Regions from separate parts of the Vibrio cyclitrophicus genome, predicted to be linked through region 3. Evidence: predicted binding sites of a transcription regulator. Region 3 holds the regulator's gene; each other region holds the start of a gene.

Region 1 (6,379 bases), 1.6 Mb from region 3:
GCCAATCATAGAAGACGGCATCATCCGTTCAAAAGGCAACACTATTCTGGGTGGCGACGATAAGTCTGGTATCGCAGCTATCATGGAAGCGGTTCGCGTAATTAAAGCGGAAGGCAAAGAACACAAAACTATTGAGATTGCATTTACTGTATTCGAAGAGGGCGGTCTATTCGGCTCTTTGAACTTCGATATGTCTTACATCAAATCTGAGCACGCTATCGTGCTTGATACAGGCGGCCCGATTGGTACCATCGTAAACGCAGCGCCTGGACAGCAAAAAATTGTTGCGAAGATCAAAGGTCGCCCTGCTCACGCTGGTTTAGCGCCAGAAGAAGGCATCAGCGCAATTCAAGTGGCTGCAGACGCAATCACTAAGATGAACCTGCTTCGTATCGATGAAGAAACAACAGCAAATGTTGGTATTGTTGAAGGCGGTCAAGCGACTAACATCGTAATGCCAGAGCTTAAAGTCGTGGCTGAAGCTCGTTCTCTAAGCGGCGAAAAGCTAACAGCTCAAGTTGAGCACATGATCTCTACATTCCAAGAGAGTGCGAAGCAGTTCGGCGCTGAAGTAGAAATCGACTCTACTCGAGCTTACGATGCATTCGTTATTGCAGACGATCACCCGCATATTCTTTCTATCAAATCAGCGTTTGAGAAGCTTGGCGTAACCGCAAACACCAAACGCACTGGTGGTGGTAGCGATGCAAACAACTTCAACGCGAAAGGCCTAACAACGGTTAACCTTTCTACTGGTATGGCGAAAGTTCACACCACTGAAGAATACATTGCAGTGAAAGACATGGTCGCAATCACTGAGTTTGTAGTGGCTTACGTAACACAATAATCTTACTTGTTAGCGAGGTGGTGAAAGCCATTTAGCCAATATCAAAAAGCCGAGTTCACATGTGACTCGGCTTTTTTGTATCTGAATTTAGCCAGAAGTTCTAGCCTAAAAACCTCTACGCTTCCAAAACTGGCTTTCGTCTTTTGCTACTAGGTCGAATGTCTTGTCGGCGATGATGTTGCCTTTTAGCTCAACCGTCATGCGCCATTTGCCCAGCTTGTTCGAGACAGGCGCCCAGATAGTGTCACCTAAGTAGAAATCCCAATCATTGTTACCGACATACTCTTCGCCATCGAACGGTTCGAGCACTTCACCTTTGTCTGTAGTGATATTGGGGTGATAAATGCAGTAACGGATCTTCTCACCTTTGGCTTTTTTGATATTCAGAATATAACCAAATTCGACATCGATTTCAGCGTCGACAATGGTGGTGAACTCTTGGATTTTTGGAAGATCTTTTGATTTGGAATCCCAAGTGGAATAGATACCATAAGAAGTCATGTCGACCATGACAGAGCGCTTTGCCATTTCAATCGTTACCTTGATGTTGTTCTATATAATTGATGTTGTTTGTCATTCACTATGAGTACAGACATTAAACCCCGAACACGGCTATTCTTGCCAGTCTTTCGCCATACGTTTAATCACTGAAGGTTCAATATCGTGAATACTGCCATATTGCTCTCGGCACACTTCGATAAACAATTCTGCTTTATATTTGAGTGCAAGTTGGCGGTAGGCCTTCATTTCCCAATGCTTAACAAAGGTATTCGAAACAACCACATCTAGCCCTTGTTTCAAGCCATTTTCTACAGTGTTCTGACACCACTTATGTGCCTGCTGTAACTGCTTAGGGTCAAAACGGTACTCACCTTTCTCATTCACGTAATACATATCGGCTTCGACGTGGAGTGCATCGTAGGTTTTTGCTTTTGTTGACTTGCCAGAACCGGGCAACCCTCGAATGAGTATTAACTTCATCAGATACTTTATGGTCTGTTTAAAAGCGTGAGTTTATCTTAAATGCCAACGAGTTGCTTTGATAACTGACATTTGGCAATCTGCCAGTTTTCAAACCGACGCACTGAGCTATAACGCCAAGTTTACGTTTGAAAGACCAGACTTCAGTTCTCCAAGAAACTCGGTATCTCAACTGGTATAAAACACAAAATATTTACATCTATCCACTTTGCATGTCGACAAGCGTATCAAACTACTATAGATTTAGAAGTATAGACGTCTACATATCTAGCTTAGGGAGAAAGCTGTGCCTATTCGCATTCCAGACCAATTGCCAGCATCCGATGTTCTTCGTGAAGAAAACATCTTTATTATGCCGTTATCAAGAGCATCGACACAGGAAATTCGTCCACTTCGAGTCTTGATCCTCAACCTAATGCCGAAGAAGATTGAAACTGAAACTCAATTCTTACGCCTACTGTCAAACAGCCCATTGCAAGTCGATGTAGAACTGTTGCGCATTGATGACCGACCAAGTAAAAACACGCCAACTGAACACCTTGATAACTTTTATCGTCAATTTGAGATGGTAAAAAACCGCAACTTTGATGGACTGATCATCACTGGAGCACCACTTGGTTTGGTTCAATTTGAAGATGTTATCTATTGGGACCATCTAAAAACAATCATGGAATGGGCAAACAAACATGTCACTTCTACTTTGTATGTATGTTGGGCCGCTCAAGCAGGCTTAAAGCTCTTATATGATCTGCCAAAGCGCACTCGTAAAGAGAAGCTGTCTGGTGTTTATAACCACGAGATACACAATCCATTCCATCCTATATTACGTGGCTTCGACGATACATTCTTAGCTCCGCACTCTCGCTATGCTGATTTCTCTCAGGAATACTTAGCAGAGCATACTGATCTCGATGTTCTCGCGACTTCAGATGTTGCAGGCGTATATTTAGCCGCAACCAAAGACAAACGAAATGTCTTCGTAACGGGTCACCCTGAGTATGATGCTCATACGCTTCACAATGAGTACATCCGCGACTTAGGCGAAGGGATGGAGCCTGTGATTCCAATCAACTACTATCCGAACAACAATCCAGACAATAAGCCCGTCGCAAGTTGGCGTAGTCATGGTCACTTATTATTCTCAAACTGGTTGAACTACTGCGTTTACCAACAAACGCCTTACGATTTGGATCACTTCAGCGAAGACAACTTTACCAAAGACGATTAAGTTTTTTCTTCCGATTCACAAACATATAAAGCCGCGTTCATTAGGTTGTTGATAAAACACCGAATTGGGCGCGGTTTTTTTATGGTGTGTGGGTCGCATTCCATAATAGATTTACCACTTCAATGGGTTTGATTTCATATGATGGGTTGGTGTTCATAAGGAGCTTCACATGCCTGCCAAGCCATTATTACCTAAACCCTTTTCGTTATCCCGCCCCCTTTCATTATCAAGTATGGTACTCCTCGCCTCGCTTTCATTAGTCGGTTGCGTCTCTGTCACTGAAGGTCCACCAAAGATTGAAAGTGATCCTATCGCTATGTCGGAATCTCGAATCGAATTGGGCTTGGGCTACATGGGACAAGGCAATATGGTGAGAGCGCGTGAAAACCTAGAACTCGCAGTCAAGCATGCTCCAAGCTATTACCGCGCACGACTTTCGATGGCACATTATTATGAAAAAGTTGGTGAAGTGGACGCAGCGAGAATGACTTACCGAAAAGCTCTGAGACTAGACTCCAAAAACGGTAATGTGTTGAACAACTATGGTACGTTTTTGTGCAAGCAAGGTAAATTTGAACAAGCAGACAAGTTCTTCAATCGTGCCATTGATCAACCCTACTATTACTTGGTATCTGCAAGTTATGAAAATGCCGCGTTTTGTGCTTTTAAAGCCGGCAATACAGAGCAAGCAAAGCACTATTTCACCCGAGCCATAGACCACGATCCAAACCGCGTAAAATCAATTCTTCAGCTCTCTAAGATAGAAGTCAGTACTAAGGATTATAACGATGCTCGGCTGCGTCTGTTTAAATTCCACCAGCGTTATGGTTATCAAGTACCCTCACTTCAAATCTTAATCGAACTAGAAATGAAAGCCGGTAACAGCGCATTACAGCAGAAGTATCAAAATGAATTAGACGAGCTGCTTTCTGTTTAAAACGGCTTAGGTTTTAGATGATTGAATAATTAGATCGAAAACGGGCTTGCTGAAAATATCAGCAAGCCCGTTGTAAGTTTTAGAGGTCGGTTTTGAACTGGTTACCTCAATTCTGGATTGGTTATTTCAATTCGATCCATTGTTGACGCTGTTCGTCGTCCATAAATGTCCAAGCAACGAAGCGACTGACTTTTTGGCCTTGTGACATTTCAACCACCTTCACTTGTTTTGCTCTGAGCTTGCCAAGTTCTGAACGGATCATATCTACATTGTCTTTCTTAGAAATTAGCGTTGTAAACCACAATACCTGAGTCGAAAAAAGTTGACTCTCTTTGGCCATTTTCAAGATAAATGCGGCTTCACCACCTGGACACCATAATTCCGTTTTTTGTCCACCGAAGTTCAATGTTGGCTTATCTTGCTTAGTAGGCGCTTTTCTCGCTTCAGGCTTGAATGATTGCCCTGCTTTCTTTGCACGGTTCGCCGCTAAATTATCTAACTTACGCTGCGACCCTTGATCGGCTTCTTCTTGTGAACCATGGAAAGGAGGATTACAGATAGTTACATCGTAACGCTCATTATCCTTAATTACACCTTTAAAGATAGATTCAGAGTCAGCTTGTAAGCGAGTACGGATCTTACCTTTTAGGTTCGCATTACTCTCCGCAATGAAGTTTGCTGTTTTTACTGAGACAGGATCTACATCCGTCCCCGTACAGCGCCACTTATACTCTGTCGCGCCAATGATTGGGTAAATACAGTTCGCGCCAACACCAATATCCAACGCTTTAACAGAAGCATGGTTATAAGGTTCACCTTGGCCATCGCTATTCAGGAGATCTGCCACTCTGTGGATGTAATCAGCACGGCCAGGAATTGGCGGGCACAAGTAACCCGCAGGAATATCCCAATGCTTCACACCGTAGTGATGGGCAAGTAAGGCTTTGTTCAAAAGCTTGACCGCCAGAGGATCAGAAAAGTTAACCGTATCTTCCCCTACTGGATTCTTAATCAGGTGTTCTTTCAATTCAGGCAGTGCTGCGACCAACAGGTCAAAATCGTATCGGCCTGTATGTTGATTTCTTGGGTGCAATCCGCCTTGAGGTTTTTCAACGGAACGTCTTTTCTGCGCTGCGTTTTTGTTAAAAGCCGTTTTATTGAAAGAACCCTTATTCAATGAACCTTTATTCGCACCCTGCTTCCCTTTGTTATCTTTAGCAAAAGGTCGCTTTGCTTTGTTATTACCAGCGCCTTTAGATACGCTGTTCTTGCGACTTTTATCAGATGTGTTCTTTGTAGAAATACGCTTGTCGCTATCTTCTTTATTTTGATTGTCTTTTGTTTTTACTGATGAAGTGCTGTTTTTCGACAGGCTTAGCGTAGTTCTATTTTGTGATTGGCTCATTGGGCTACTTCTTTAAATCTAAATACATCATGAATAAACGGGCATCCAACTCAAGTTGATGATATTCCGGTTCCATGTGACAGCATAGTTGGTAAAAGGCTTTGTCGTGCTCTTTCTCTTTGATATGCGCCAGTTCGTGTACCACAAGCATTCTCAGCAAAGGTTCTGGTGCATTTTTAAAAACACTGGCGATACGAATCTCGTTCTTCGATTTGATCTTTCCACCGTGATTCTTAGCAACGTAAGTGTGAAGACCTAGTGCATTATTGATTAGGTGGATCTTACCGTCGTAAACCACTTTGCTAATCGGCGGTGTTTTTTTCATATAGCGATTTTTTATCTCAATCGCATAGTCAAACAGGGCTTTCTCGCTTTTTATTCCATGATTCTTTGGGTAGCGAGCTTCAAACCACGTCACCAATTTACCCGACTCAACAAGTTGAGTCACAGGATCAATAATGTGCTTAGGATAGCCTTGAATATAGCGTAAAGAAGGATGCATGCTGAAAGACCGTACAAGTTACACCACGACAATACGTTGTGGTCTTGAAAATTGAGCCGCATAGTGTAACTGATCACACTTTTCTAATCACCTAGGATTCGTTACACTTTAGTGAGATTCACCAAGAGCTAGACTCAAAAAGAGATTGTAAAAATGAAACGTGTTGTATTGTACGTCGCAGACAAATGCCCGCACTGTAAAGATGCGCAACGCTATTTGGACTCCAAGAAAATTGAATATCGTCTAACGAATGCAAAAATGCAGCGTGGTCGTAAAGAGTTACAGGCAATGGGTGCTCGCTCTATCCCTGTGCTGAAAATCGGTAACCAAGTGATGGTCGGCTGGAATCAGAAAAACTTCGATAAGATGTATAACTCAAAGAACACCTAACGTGTTTTGAGCCAGTCATACATCTATACAACAAAGCCCGAATATCCAATCGAGGATGTTCGGGCTTTGTTTATTTAAATCTTACTAAA
Region 2 (6,379 bases), 680 kb from region 3:
AGAGAAGGGGTAATCAGACCCGACAAACCAATAATGTCGACATTCTCTTCTTTAGCGACCTTAAGGATTTTTTCACATGAAACCATCACGCCTAAATCGATAATTTCGTAGTTATTACACTGCAAGACAACGCCCACAATGTTTTTGCCAATATCGTGAACATCGCCTTTTACGGTCGCCAGTAAGATTTTTCCGTTAGTCGCACCAACATCTTTAGTTGCATTAATAAATGGTTCTAGATGTGCTACCGCCTGCTTCATAACACGGGCAGATTTCACTACTTGAGGAAGGAACATTTTACCTTCACCAAACAGATCACCAACCACGTTCATACCATCCATTAATGGGCCTTCAATCACCTCAATAGGGCGAGAGGCATTAACGCGAGCTTCTTCGGTATCTTCAACAATAAAATCGGTAATACCTTTCACTAAAGAGTGTTCTAAGCGCTTTTCTACTGGCCAAGTTCGCCATTCTAGAGCTGACTTATCTTCAACTTTACCAACGGCTCGCTCTAGGTACTCGGTTGCCATATCAAGCAAACGTTCTGTCGAATCATCACGACGGTTAAGTACTACATCTTCAACCGCTTCACGTAAATCTTCAGGCACGTTATCGTAAATCTCTAACTGCCCGGCATTTACGATACCCATATCCATACCATTTTTGAAACAGTGGTATAGGAATACTGCGTGGATTGCCTCACGAACGTAGTTATTACCGCGGAACGAGAACGAAACATTCGATACACCACCAGAGATCATTGCATGAGGAAGATCGCGTTTGATATCTCCTACTGCTTCAATAAAATCAACCGCATAATTGTTATGCTCGTCAATGCCCGTCGCAACTGCAAAAATGTTCGGATCGAAAATAATATCTTCAGGTGGGAAACCGACTTCATCAACAAGAATGTTGTAGGCATTGGTACAGATCTCAACTTTACGCTCTCGAGTATCGGCTTGGCCGACTTCATCGAAGGCCATCACAATGACTGCGGCACCATAACGACGAACTAATTTAGCTTGCTCGACAAACTTCTCTTTCCCTTCCTTCAATGAGATAGAGTTAACGATGCCTTTACCCTGAATACATTTCAGACCCGCTTCAATAACTTCCCATTTTGAAGAGTCGACCATGACTGGCACTTTCGAGATCTCTGGCTCAGATGCACATAGATTAAGGAATTTAACCATGCACGCCTCAGCGTCTAGCATCCCTTCATCCATGTTGATATCAATGATTTGTGCACCGTTTTCTACTTGCTCTCGAGCAACACTCAACGCTTCATCGTAAAGCTCTTCTTTAATCAGGCGCTTAAATCGAGCTGAGCCGGTAACGTTAGTACGCTCACCTACGTTCACAAACAGAGATTCTTTGGCGATCGTCAACGGCTCTAACCCCGAAAGACGGCAAGAGACTGGCAAATCGGGTAATTGGCGCGGCATTACACCGTCAACAGCCTCGGCCATCTGGCGAATATGTTCTGGTGTCGTACCACAACAGCCACCAATTAAGTTTAAGAAGCCACTTTCAGCCCATTCCTTAACATGTTCAGCCATATCTTCGGGAGAAAGGTCATACTCGCCAAACGCATTAGGTAAACCGGCGTTAGGGTGAGCAGAAACATAGCTTTCTGAGATACGGGACATCTCACCAACGTACTCTCGCAGTTCATCTGGCCCGAGTGCACAGTTCAATCCAAACGAAATAGGTTTAACATGACGAAGGGCGTTATAGAATGCCTCAGTAGTCTGTCCTGAAAGCGTACGGCCTGATGCATCAGTTATGGTGCCTGAGATCATGACTGGCAATTTAATACCAACTTCTTCAAAAACCGATTCAACAGCAAAAGAACATGCTTTTGCATTTAACGTGTCGAAGATAGTCTCGATAAGAATAAGATCTGAGCCGCCTTTAATAAGTGCTCGTGTCGATTCGGAGTAAGCTTCAACAAGCTCATCAAAGCTAACATTACGGTAGCCTGGATCATTAACATCTGGGGATATAGAACACGTTCGGTTTGTTGGACCTAACACCCCTGCCACAAAGCGAGGTTTATCCGGAGTCTTTGCTGTCCACTCATCAGCAGCTTCACGAGCTAGCTTGGCAGCAGCAAAGTTAATTTCTTCGCTAAGGCTTTCCATATCATAGTCGGCCATAGCAATGGTTGTTGCATTAAAGGTATTGGTTTCGAGGATATCAGCCCCAGCTTCCAAATATTCAGTATGGATATCTTTGATAAGCTTGGGCTGTGTAAGAACTAAAAGGTCATTGTTGCCCTTTAAGTCACTATGCCAATTAGCAAAACGTTCACCGCGGTAGTCTTGCTCTTCCAATTTATAGTCCTGAATCATAGTGCCCATGCCACCATCGATCAGTAAAATTCGTTGCTTCAACAGAGCTTCAATCTTTTGCCTTACATTACTTCCCACAGTACAACCTCATTCCTTTAATTATCCCTCCATCCTATCACACATTAAAAAGGAGTCTAGACGTCTAAAAAAGGAAATTGATTACCGAGTCATGACAAAAAAATGTTTGCTATTTGAGCATGAGACAACGAAAATTCATATTCATACTTTGTTACATGTTGGAATACCAATGTCGGTCTATTACACCTTATGCTTCTTGTCCGCTGCTGCCATGCTTATTGCTTTCGTGAATACCAAAATTGGTAAGATGCAGACAACCATCGCCATCACAGCTGGTTCAATGATGCTATCTCTATTGATTATCATTGCGGGACAAAATAATTGGTTCCAATTGGCAGACATTGCCTCAGAGACCGTTGCCAGTATCAATTTTGAAGATTTCCTTCTAAAAGGGATATTAGGGTTCTTACTATTTGCAGGCGGGTTGGGAATTAAATTACCAAACCTAAAAGACCAAAAGTGGGAAATAACAGTACTCGCATTAGGGGCAACGCTATTTTCAACATTCTTTATTGGTTTTGTGCTCTATGGGTTCTGTCAGTTCATCGGTATTCAATTTGATCTAATTTACTGCTTACTCTTTGGCTCTCTAATCTCCCCGACCGATCCAATTGCCGTGTTAGCCATCGTAAAGAAACTCGATGCGCCAAGACGAATCTCTACTCAAATCGAGGGAGAGTCTCTATTTAACGATGGTTTTGGTTTAGTTATCTTCGTAACCCTATTTACTATCGCATTTGGTACAGAAGCGCCAACAGTCTGCAGTGTAACTATGCTTTTTGTCCAAGAAGCGATTGGCGGAATTGTCTACGGTTTTGCTTTAGGCCTCGTATTCCACTACTTAATTAGCAATACAGATGACCACTCGATGGAGTTACTATTAACTATCGGTATCCCAACTGCTGGTTATGCCTTTGCTGAAGTTCTACATGTATCGGGACCATTGGCAATGGTGGTATCAGGTATCATGATTGGTAACTGGACACGCTTTATCGGATTCTCAAAAGAGAGTGAAGACCACTTAGACCATTTCTGGGAGCTAATAGACGAGTTTTTAAATGGTGTATTGTTTTTACTAATCGGTATGTCAATGTTGCTATTCAAATTCCACCAAGAAGACTGGATCTTAATGGCGTTCGCCGTTCCTCTAGTACTAAGCGCTCGCTACCTAAGTGTCTTCTTGTCTTATATCGGGTTTAAGCGCTTTAGAACTTATAACCCATGGTCTATAAAAATTCTAACTTGGGGTGGTTTACGTGGCGGCTTAGCTCTCGCTATGGCACTTTCTATACCTTCTGGCATTTGGGTAATTGAAGAGAAGCTCATCGATGTAAAAGAAGTTATCCTCGTTATGACCTATGCGGTAGTTGTATTCTCGATTTTAGTACAAGGCTCGACAATTACTCCTATGATCGAAAAAGCAAAGCAAGCAGAGAAAGAGCTAGATTAACATCTCATAATATTAAACTAGGCTGCCTAATTTAGGTGGCCTTTTTTGTATCCTCTAGAAATTGGACACGTCAAATATTCCACACTCAAAAGCATCTATGTGGACTAAATTCTAGATCGAGCTGAGACCCAAGGAAGGCAAAAGAAATTTAATAACTATGTAGAAGACTCGTGAAACAACGATCTTAGCTCTATTCTAGTTCTTACTAGGGACAAGTCATGCAAAGAACTCGTTCACCTTTGGCACTATTGGGCATCCCCACCAAATCGGTCTTCAGTTGTATAAGTATAAATTGGATAGGGTTTACTATTTAATCTTGAAACAAAAGTAATGAGACTAAGAGCCTAACAGCAGTAACTTTAGCCATTATCGGAAGCTGCGGTATTAAATGAGTGTTGAGCAGAAAGACTCTATTTTTCAACTAAGTCTAAAAACGGAAGGTTACAACAAATAGCTTTCCAGAGGTACGAGTGGATAGGAATAACTAAAGTAACAAAAAGAAAAAGGCTATAGCATTTCTACCGGATACGCTAGCTATGGAAAGGGGCGACTGAGCTGGCACTCCGGAGATTCGACCGGGCTAGCGAGCCTTGGGAGACGCCTAGTTCTCCCAACATTGCTTCATAGAAGCAACAGACGTAAAAAAGCCCCAGCATTTCTGCTGAGGCTTCTTATATGGCAGGGGTGGAGAGATTCGAACTCCCAACACGCGGATTTGGAATCCGCTGCTCTGCCAATTGGAGCTACACCCCTAAAACTTTCACTACTTCAGATTCGAAAAAACCTCGCACTAGGCGAGGTTATCGAATAAGTGGCGGAGTGGACGGGACTCGAACCCGCGACCCCCGGCGTGACAGGCCGGTATTCTAACCAACTGAACTACCACTCCGCAGTGGTCAACTCACTAAGTGAGTGTTCATATCCCCAGGTCGGTCAACCTAAAGATTTAATTTAAAGCCTGGCGATGTCCTACTCTCACATGGGGAAGCCCCACACTACCATCGGCGCTATTGTGTTTCACTTCTGAGTTCGGCATGGAATCAGGTGGGTCCACAATGCTATGGTCGCCAAGCAAATTTTAAAATTCGGAAAGCTAATCTAAAAGTTATGTCTCTTCAAACGCATTCAAGGTCTGTCTTTCTATTGAGTCCACAAAACCCCTTGGGTGTTGTATGGTTAAGCCTCACGGGCAATTAGTACAGGTTAGCTCAATGCCTCGCAGCACTTACACACCCTGCCTATCAACGTCGTAGTCTACGACAACCCTTTAGGACACTTATAGTGCCAGGGAAAACTCATCTCAAGGCTCGCTTCCCGCTTAGATGCTTTCAGCGGTTATCGATTCCGAACTTAGCTACCGGGCAATGCCATTGGCATGACAACCCGAACACCAGAGGTTCGTCCACTCCGGTCCTCTCGTACTAGGAGCAGCCCCTTTCAATTTTCCAACGCCCACGGCAGATAGGGACCGAACTGTCTCACGACGTTCTAAACCCAGCTCGCGTACCACTTTAAATGGCGAACAGCCATACCCTTGGGACCGACTTCAGCCCCAGGATGTGATGAGCCGACATCGAGGTGCCAAACACCGCCGTCGATATGAACTCTTGGGCGGTATCAGCCTGTTATCCCCGGAGTACCTTTTATCCGTTGAGCGATGGCCCTTCCATTCAGAACCACCGGATCACTATGACCTGCTTTCGCACCTGCTCGAATTGTCATTCTCGCAGTCAAGCGGGCTTATGCCATTGCACTAACCACACGATGTCCAACCGTGTTTAGCCCACCTTCGTGCTCCTCCGTTACTCTTTGGGAGGAGACCGCCCCAGTCAAACTACCCACCAGGCACTGTCCGTAATCCCGATTCAGGGACCAACGTTAGAACATCAAAACTACAAGGGTGGTATTTCAAGGACGACTCCATCACATCTAGCGACGCAATTTCATAGTCTCCCACCTATCCTACACATGTAGGTTCAATGTTCAGTGCCAAGCTGTAGTAAAGGTTCACGGGGTCTTTCCGTCTAGCCGCGGGTACACTGCATCTTCACAGCGATTTCAATTTCACTGAGTCTCGGGTGGAGACAGCGTGGCCATCATTACGCCATTCGTGCAGGTCGGAACTTACCCGACAAGGAATTTCGCTACCTTAGGACCGTTATAGTTACGGCCGCCGTTTACCGGGGCTTCGATCAAGAGCTTCGACCGAAGTCTAACCCCATCAATTAACCTTCCGGCACCGGGCAGGCGTCACACCGTATACGTCATCTTACGATTTTGCACAGTGCTGTGTTTTTAATAAACAGTTGCAGCCACCTGGTATCTGCGACTCTCGTCTGCTCCATCCGCAAGGGACTTCACTGATAAGAGCGTACCTTCTCCCGAAGTTACGGTACCATTTTGCCTAGTTCCTTCACCCGAGTTCTCTCAAGCGCCTTGGTATTCTCTACCCGACCACCTGTGTCGGTTTGGGGTACGATTCCTTACAATCTGA
Region 3 (6,379 bases):
TGATCATATTAAGGTAGACTTCAGTTTTACCTGAGCCCGTGACACCTTCTAATAAGAAGCAACCAAAGTCGGTTTGGCTATTTACCGTTGCTATCGCGATAGCTTGCTCTTCGTTGAGCTTAGGTTTGTCTTGGTCGTTTTCGAGGTCAGTTGACCACGGTTGGCGTTTCGGTTTTTTCTCAGCAGATTCAATCCAACCTTTTTCTTCGAGTGTCTTGAGTACAGCACTACCGACTTCTTCATCGATGAACTCTTGATGAGGAACGGGACCGTGCTCAAGCATGTGCATCACTTTGGCTTGCTTGACCGCACGACCAAAGCCTTGCATCAGCTGATCTCTACCTGATGGGGTCAGTTGCCACTCGACAAGTGTTGCGAAGTCGGCCGCTTTTCCTTTTCGTAAAGCGCTTGGCAGAGCGTTAGCCAAAGTTTCACCCAATGGATACTGATAAAACTGGCTACACCACATTAAGAGTGAGTAGACTGATTCTGGCCAAACGGGTTGGTTATCTAATAAAGCTTTGATTGGCTTGAGCTTGTCTAGCTCGAATTCTGATTCGTTAACCAGAGCCGTGACGATGCCAGTTAAGGTTTGTCGTCCGAATGGCACAGACACTCGACCGCCAATGATAGGAAATAGGTGGTTGGGAATCTTGTAATCGAACTGCTTGTCGAGTGGAACAGGCAGTGCCACACGGGCAATCATTGGACGCATAAAGGGACGGCTTTATCTGAGTTGACGAGAGCGAACAGTCTAAAGGATAAGCCAGTTAAATTCGAGAAGCAGTTTGGATGAGAAGGCTGAGTTAGCGTATGAAGCCAACTAGCACGTCTAAATCCCACTCGATGTAGAAAATAAAGATACGATTGGTGAAAAATGTATCAAATTAGTTGATCCTATCTCACAGATTCATTACTATACTGCGCCTTAAAGGTATGGCTTTATCTCTATTTAGTGATACAGCGGTGTCTTTATTTATTTTTTTAACTACGTGTGGTGTGCGGCTTAGAATCGTATAGCGACACGGCCTACTTGAGGTTATCCCATGAAAGCTGGAATCCACCCAGAATACAAAGCAGTTACTGCAACTTGTTCTTGCGGCAACACATTTGAGTTCAACTCAACGCTTGCAAAAGAATCTATCCACCTAGACGTATGTGACAAATGTCACCCATTCTACACTGGTAAGCAACGTATCGTAGATACGGGCGGCCGTGTTGATCGCTTCAACAAGCGTTTCGGTGCTCTTTCTAGCAAGAAGTAATTCTCGCTATTTAGAAACAAAAAGGACACTTCGGTGTCCTTTTTTGTTTTCTGGCGTTTGATAAACAGATCAATATTATTCCGTTCTTAACCTATTCTTATACTCTTTCGCCAACTAAGCTTAACTCTCATCGTTCCGCCTGAATCATGCATGATTGAAATCTACTCGAAAGTGCAACAAGCGACAGTAAATTCAACTGCTCACTGGTCTTATTAGTAGTGAAATCTCGTTTTTTAATGAGACAGAGGCTTCAACCATCTAGGAACTTTGAAGTACATCCATTAACATGAACAAGATCCCCCAAATAATAATATCCTAGGAACCTACACCTATGTCTGAAGACAGCAGCCAAGCTCAATCCTCTCAAGAATTATCGCCTCAAGAACAATTCCGTCAGCAAGCTCTTGATTACCATGAGTTCCCAATTCCTGGCAAAATTGCCGTAGAACTGACGAAGCCTGCAAACTCTGCAGAAGACCTAGCACTTGCATACAGTCCTGGTGTGGCTGAGCCAGTCCGAGAGATCGCACAGAACGTCGATAACGTTTACAAGTACACAGGTAAAGGCAACATGGTTGCAGTTATCTCTAACGGTACCGCGATTCTTGGCTTAGGTAACCTTGGCCCTATTGCTTCTAAACCTGTTATGGAAGGTAAAGCGTTACTGTTTAAGCGTTTTGCTGGTTTAGATTCTATCGATATTGAAGTAAAACACCGCACAATCGATGAGTTCGTTGATACGGTTGCGAATATCGCAGATACATTCGGCGGTATTAACCTAGAAGACATCAAAGCACCAGACTGTTTTGAAATTGAACGTCGCCTGATTGAGCGTTGTGATGTACCTGTATTCCACGATGACCAACATGGTACTGCGATTGTAACTGCCGCGGGTATGCTGAACGCAATCGAGCTTCAAGGTAAAAAACTCGAAGAGTGTAAGATCGTTTGCTTAGGCGCTGGAGCAGCCGCAGTTGCTTGTATGGAATTACTGATTAAGTGTGGCGCTCAGCGTGAGAAGATCTACATGCTTGATCGTAAAGGTGTGATCCACACTCGTCGTGATGACCTGAATGAGTACAAAGCACTGTTCGCAAACAACACCGACAAGCGTACGCTTGAAGATGTTATTGAAGGTGCTGATCTTTTCTTGGGCGTATCGGGCCCTAATTTGCTACCAGCAGAAGCACTAACGCTAATGGCTGATAAGCCAGTTGTGTTTGCATGTTCAAACCCTGATCCAGAGATCAAGCCACAGCTTGCTCACGAAGTTCGTTCTGATCTAATTATGGGTACAGGCCGCAGTGATTACCCTAACCAGGTAAACAACGTACTTTGTTTCCCATTCATTTTCCGTGGTGCACTAGACGTACGTGCGAGCGAAATCAATGACGAAATGAAGCTAGCGGCGGTTAAAGCTATTCGTGAACTAGCGAAAGAAGAAGTTCCAGCTGAAGTACTAGCAGTTGCAGGTGAGACTGCACTGAAGTTCGGTAAGGGTTACATCATTCCTAAGCCAATGGACCCACGTCTACTTCCTCGTGTAGCAAAAGCGGTAGCCGTAGCGGCAGTTGAATCTGGCGTAGCTCGTATTGAGATGCCTGCTAACTATATGGCATAAAAGCATATGGCATAAAAGCGTATGGCATAAAAGCGTATGGCATAAAAGCGTATGGCATAAAAGCGTATGGCATAAAAGCGTATGGCATAAAAGCGTATGGCATAGATACTGGATGGCGTAATCGCTTGTTATAGCGGTTGCTCGATTGAGCAAAAAAGAATAATAAAAAACCGACTCATCAGGAGTCGGTTTTTTTATGTCTATCATTTACAGCACACGCCTAGATAAGATAGTGGCTGATGTGACAAATAGGGTTCAGCTATAGCGGATCAATACTGAAGGCAGCGACTGAGTTATTGTTATTCTTCGTCAAATGCTTCGAACTCGATACCCATTGCTGTCATCAGTTCTTTCACTTCAGCAGGAATATCATCTGGGCGATCTTTACGAAGGTCTTCATCCGTTGGCAGTGGCTGGCCTGTGTACGCATGTAGAAAGGCTTCGCACAGTAGCTCACTGTTTGTTGCATGGCGTAGGTTGTTAATCTGGCGGCGAGTACGCTCGTCAGTGAGAACCTTTAACACTTTTAGAGGGATAGAAACTGTAATTTTCTTTACTTGTTCGCTTTTCTTTCCATGCTCAGCATATGGGCTTATGTATTCACCATTCCAGTCGGCCATTGCGTACCTTCATCACTTTAGTTGTTAGAATAAATTAATAGTGGTGATTTTAGCGGGATTTACTGCCATAAGCAAAGACATATAGACGTCTAGAAGTGTTGACGTCTCACGTTTATGAAAGTAAAGTGAATAACATATATCTAACACAGCCGCAAAAACCCCACAAGCTGCTGTGATACCCAGACGCCAAACTTGTAAGGAAGCACCTATGAGCAGCCGGAAGCCAGCAACCATCGCCGTACGTACTGGCATCGAGTCAGACACTCAACATCATGCCGTAGTTCCACCTATTTATCTGTCGACTAACTACGGTTTTCCCGCTTTTGGTGAAGTGCCAAAGTACGATTACACCCGTTCTGGTAACCCAAACCGTGGTTTATTAGAAACTGCTCTGTTTGAACTGGAGTCTGGTAAAGGTGCCGTTGTGACTAACTGTGGCACGTCGGCGCTTAACTTATGGGTGTCTACTTTCTTAGGTGGTGATGATCTTATTGTCGCACCACACGATTGTTATGGTGGTACTTACCGTCTATTTAACACGCGTTCGCTTAAAGGCGATTTTAAAGTGCTGTTTGTTGATCAATCGGATCAAGCTGCGCTAGATGCGGCGATCGCACTTAAGCCTAAGCTGATCTTATTAGAGACTCCATCGAACCCACTGGTTCGCGTGGTTGATATTGCTGAAACTTGCCGTAAAGCAAAAGAAGTGGGTGCATTGGTTGCTGTTGATAATACGTTTTTGACGCCTGTGTTCCAAAAGCCGTTAGAGCTAGGTGCCGATTTTGTTATCCACTCAACAACGAAATTCATTAATGGTCACTCAGACGTGATTGGTGGTGTGGTCGTTACCAAGACGGAAGAGCACGCTGAAGAGTTAGCTTGGTGGGGCAACTGCATCGGTGCGACCGGCACACCGTTTGATAGCTACATGACGCTACGTGGTATTCGTACGCTTGGGGCTCGTATGCGTGTTCATGAAGAGAGCTCGCGTGAAATCTTAACTTCGCTACAGCAGCAAGATCTTGTTGGCACTATTTATCACCCAAGTTTATCTGACCACCCAGGTCATGATATTGCGAAGAAACAGCAGTCTGGCTTTGGTTCAATGCTGAGCTTTGAATTTTCAGGCTCATTTGAGGCGCTTAAATACTTTGTTGGCGAGTTAGCGCTGTTCTCTTTAGCTGAGTCTTTGGGCGGTGTTGAAAGCTTGATTTGTCACCCTGCGTCGATGACTCACCGTGCAATGGGTGAAGAAGCCTTGGCAGAAGCGGGGATCTCTCAGCAACTATTACGCCTTTCGGTTGGTTTAGAAGACGCTGAAGATTTGATTGACGATCTCAAGCAAGCCTTTGAAAAGACAAAACGCTTTATCGCTGAAGGGGAGGGTTAATAATGACAACCTTTCGCCAGCTACATAAATTTGGTGGTAGCAGCTTAGCGAACCCTGAATGTTACCAACGCGTTGTGAACATTCTTAGAGAATATTCATCAGCAACCGATTTGGTTGTGGTATCTGCCGCAGGTAAAACAACCAACCGCTTGATAGAGTTTGTTGAAGCTCTCGATAAAGATGGTCGTATTGCCCATGAGTGCCTACAAACTCTTCGTCAGTTCCAACTAGAGCTGATTGAAGTGCTTCTTGAAGGTGAGCTCGCAGTGCAACTAACGGCAACCATCCAACAAGAATTCACCGCTTTAGGAGAGTTAACTGCTCCTCTAAGTGAAGTGCAAAAAGCGCAAGTGCTTGGTCATGGCGAAGTTTGGTCTTCACGCTTGTTGGCGGCTTTGTTGTGCCAAAATGATTTACAAGCCGTCGCTCAAGATGCGCGTGCTTTTTTACGAGCAGAAGTGGGCGCTCAACCTGAAGTTGATCGCGCACGTTCTTACCCTCTGATTAAAGAAGTTTTGGCTCAGCATACGCATTGCCGTGTAGTGATTACTGGCTTTATGGCTCAGAACTGCGAGGGCGAAACAGTGCTGCTCGGCCGCAACGGTTCGGATTACTCGGCGACCGTGATTGGTGCTTTGGCAGAAGTTGAACGCGTAACGATTTGGAGTGACGTGGCTGGTGTATACAGCGCTGATCCTCGTTTAGTTTCAGATGCGTGTTTGTTACCTTTACTTCGTCTTGATGAAGCGAGTGAACTGGCTCGTCTAGCGGCTCCTGTGCTTCATAGCCGAACGCTACAACCTGTGGCTCAAAGTGCTATGGATCTGAGCTTACGCTGCAGTTACCAGCCAGAGGCGGGCTCTACACAGATAGAGCGAGTACTGGCTTCAGGTCGTGGTGCAAAAATTATTACCTCTTTAGATGAAGTTCTTATCGTGCAACTGACGTTTGGTCACGGACATGATTTCGACCGTCTAGAAAGTGAAGTGTTGGAAGGTCTTAAGCGTGCTCAACTAGAGCCACTTGCTTATGAACTTGAACCGGATCAACATTGCTTGCGTCTTGCTTACACAGAAGAGATCGCTGGTGGTGCTCTGGAATACCTACAAGACCATGCGATTGAAGCTGAAATCAAACTAAAGGAAGGTTTCTCTCTGATTGCTGCAGTGGGTGCGGGTGTGACTAAAAACCCGAACCATTGCTACGGCTTCTACCAGCAACTAAAGAGCTCACCGGTTGAATTTATCTCAGAAGCGAATTCAGGCTTAAGCTTGGTCGCAGTGATTCGTAAGAGTGAAACCTCAAGCTTAGTGAAAGGCATTCATTCTCAATTGTTTCAAGCACAGAAGCGTGTGGCGATTGCCTTATGTGGTAAGGGCAACATTGGTTCAAGTTGGTTAAGCCTGTTTGTTGAGCAAAAGGCTGAACTTGAAAAGCGTCGTGGAATGAACTTTGAGTTGGTTGCGGTGGTTGATAGCCAAAC

The links. Region 3 encodes MetJ, which represses methionine synthesis genes. Its sites were predicted from a motif close to TTAGACNTNTANANGTCTAA; they were not measured.
Region 1: the regulator MetJ is predicted to act here: its motif matches at 2,072-2,091, upstream of metA (homoserine O-acetyltransferase MetA).
Region 2: the regulator MetJ is predicted to act here: its motif matches at 2,484-2,503, upstream of metH (methionine synthase).

Annotation. Positions count from the first base shown of each region.
Region 1 is NZ_AP025480.1:1,871,630-1,878,008, forward strand. Features, by position in the region: gene OCW38_RS08120 (M20/M25/M40 family metallo-hydrolase) at 1-847, shown strand, start outside; gene OCW38_RS08125 (DUF3859 domain-containing protein) at 953-1,375, opposite strand; gene OCW38_RS08130 (ATP-binding protein) at 1,460-1,828, opposite strand; gene metA (homoserine O-acetyltransferase MetA) at 2,115-3,056, shown strand; gene pilW (type IV pilus biogenesis/stability protein PilW) at 3,226-3,993, shown strand; gene rlmF (23S rRNA (adenine(1618)-N(6))-methyltransferase RlmF) at 4,115-5,398, opposite strand; gene OCW38_RS08150 (YgjP-like metallopeptidase domain-containing protein) at 5,403-5,900, opposite strand; gene OCW38_RS08155 (glutaredoxin family protein) at 6,054-6,290, shown strand.
Region 2 is NZ_AP025480.1:2,992,817-2,999,195, forward strand. Features, by position in the region: gene metH (methionine synthase) at 1-2,435, opposite strand, end outside; gene OCW38_RS13110 (cation:proton antiporter) at 2,605-3,885, shown strand; tRNA gene OCW38_RS13115 (tRNA-Trp) at 4,562-4,638, opposite strand; tRNA gene OCW38_RS13120 (tRNA-Asp) at 4,698-4,774, opposite strand; rRNA gene rrf (5S ribosomal RNA) at 4,842-4,957, opposite strand; rRNA gene OCW38_RS13130 (23S ribosomal RNA) at 5,058-6,379, opposite strand, start outside.
Region 3 is NZ_AP025480.1:253,357-259,735, forward strand. Features, by position in the region: gene priA (primosomal protein N') at 1-715, opposite strand, end outside; gene rpmE (50S ribosomal protein L31) at 1,047-1,265, shown strand; gene OCW38_RS01150 (malic enzyme-like NAD(P)-binding protein) at 1,597-2,886, shown strand; gene metJ (met regulon transcriptional regulator MetJ) at 3,186-3,506, opposite strand; gene OCW38_RS01160 (O-succinylhomoserine (thiol)-lyase) at 3,715-4,896, shown strand; gene OCW38_RS01165 (bifunctional aspartate kinase/homoserine dehydrogenase II) at 4,899-6,379, shown strand, end outside.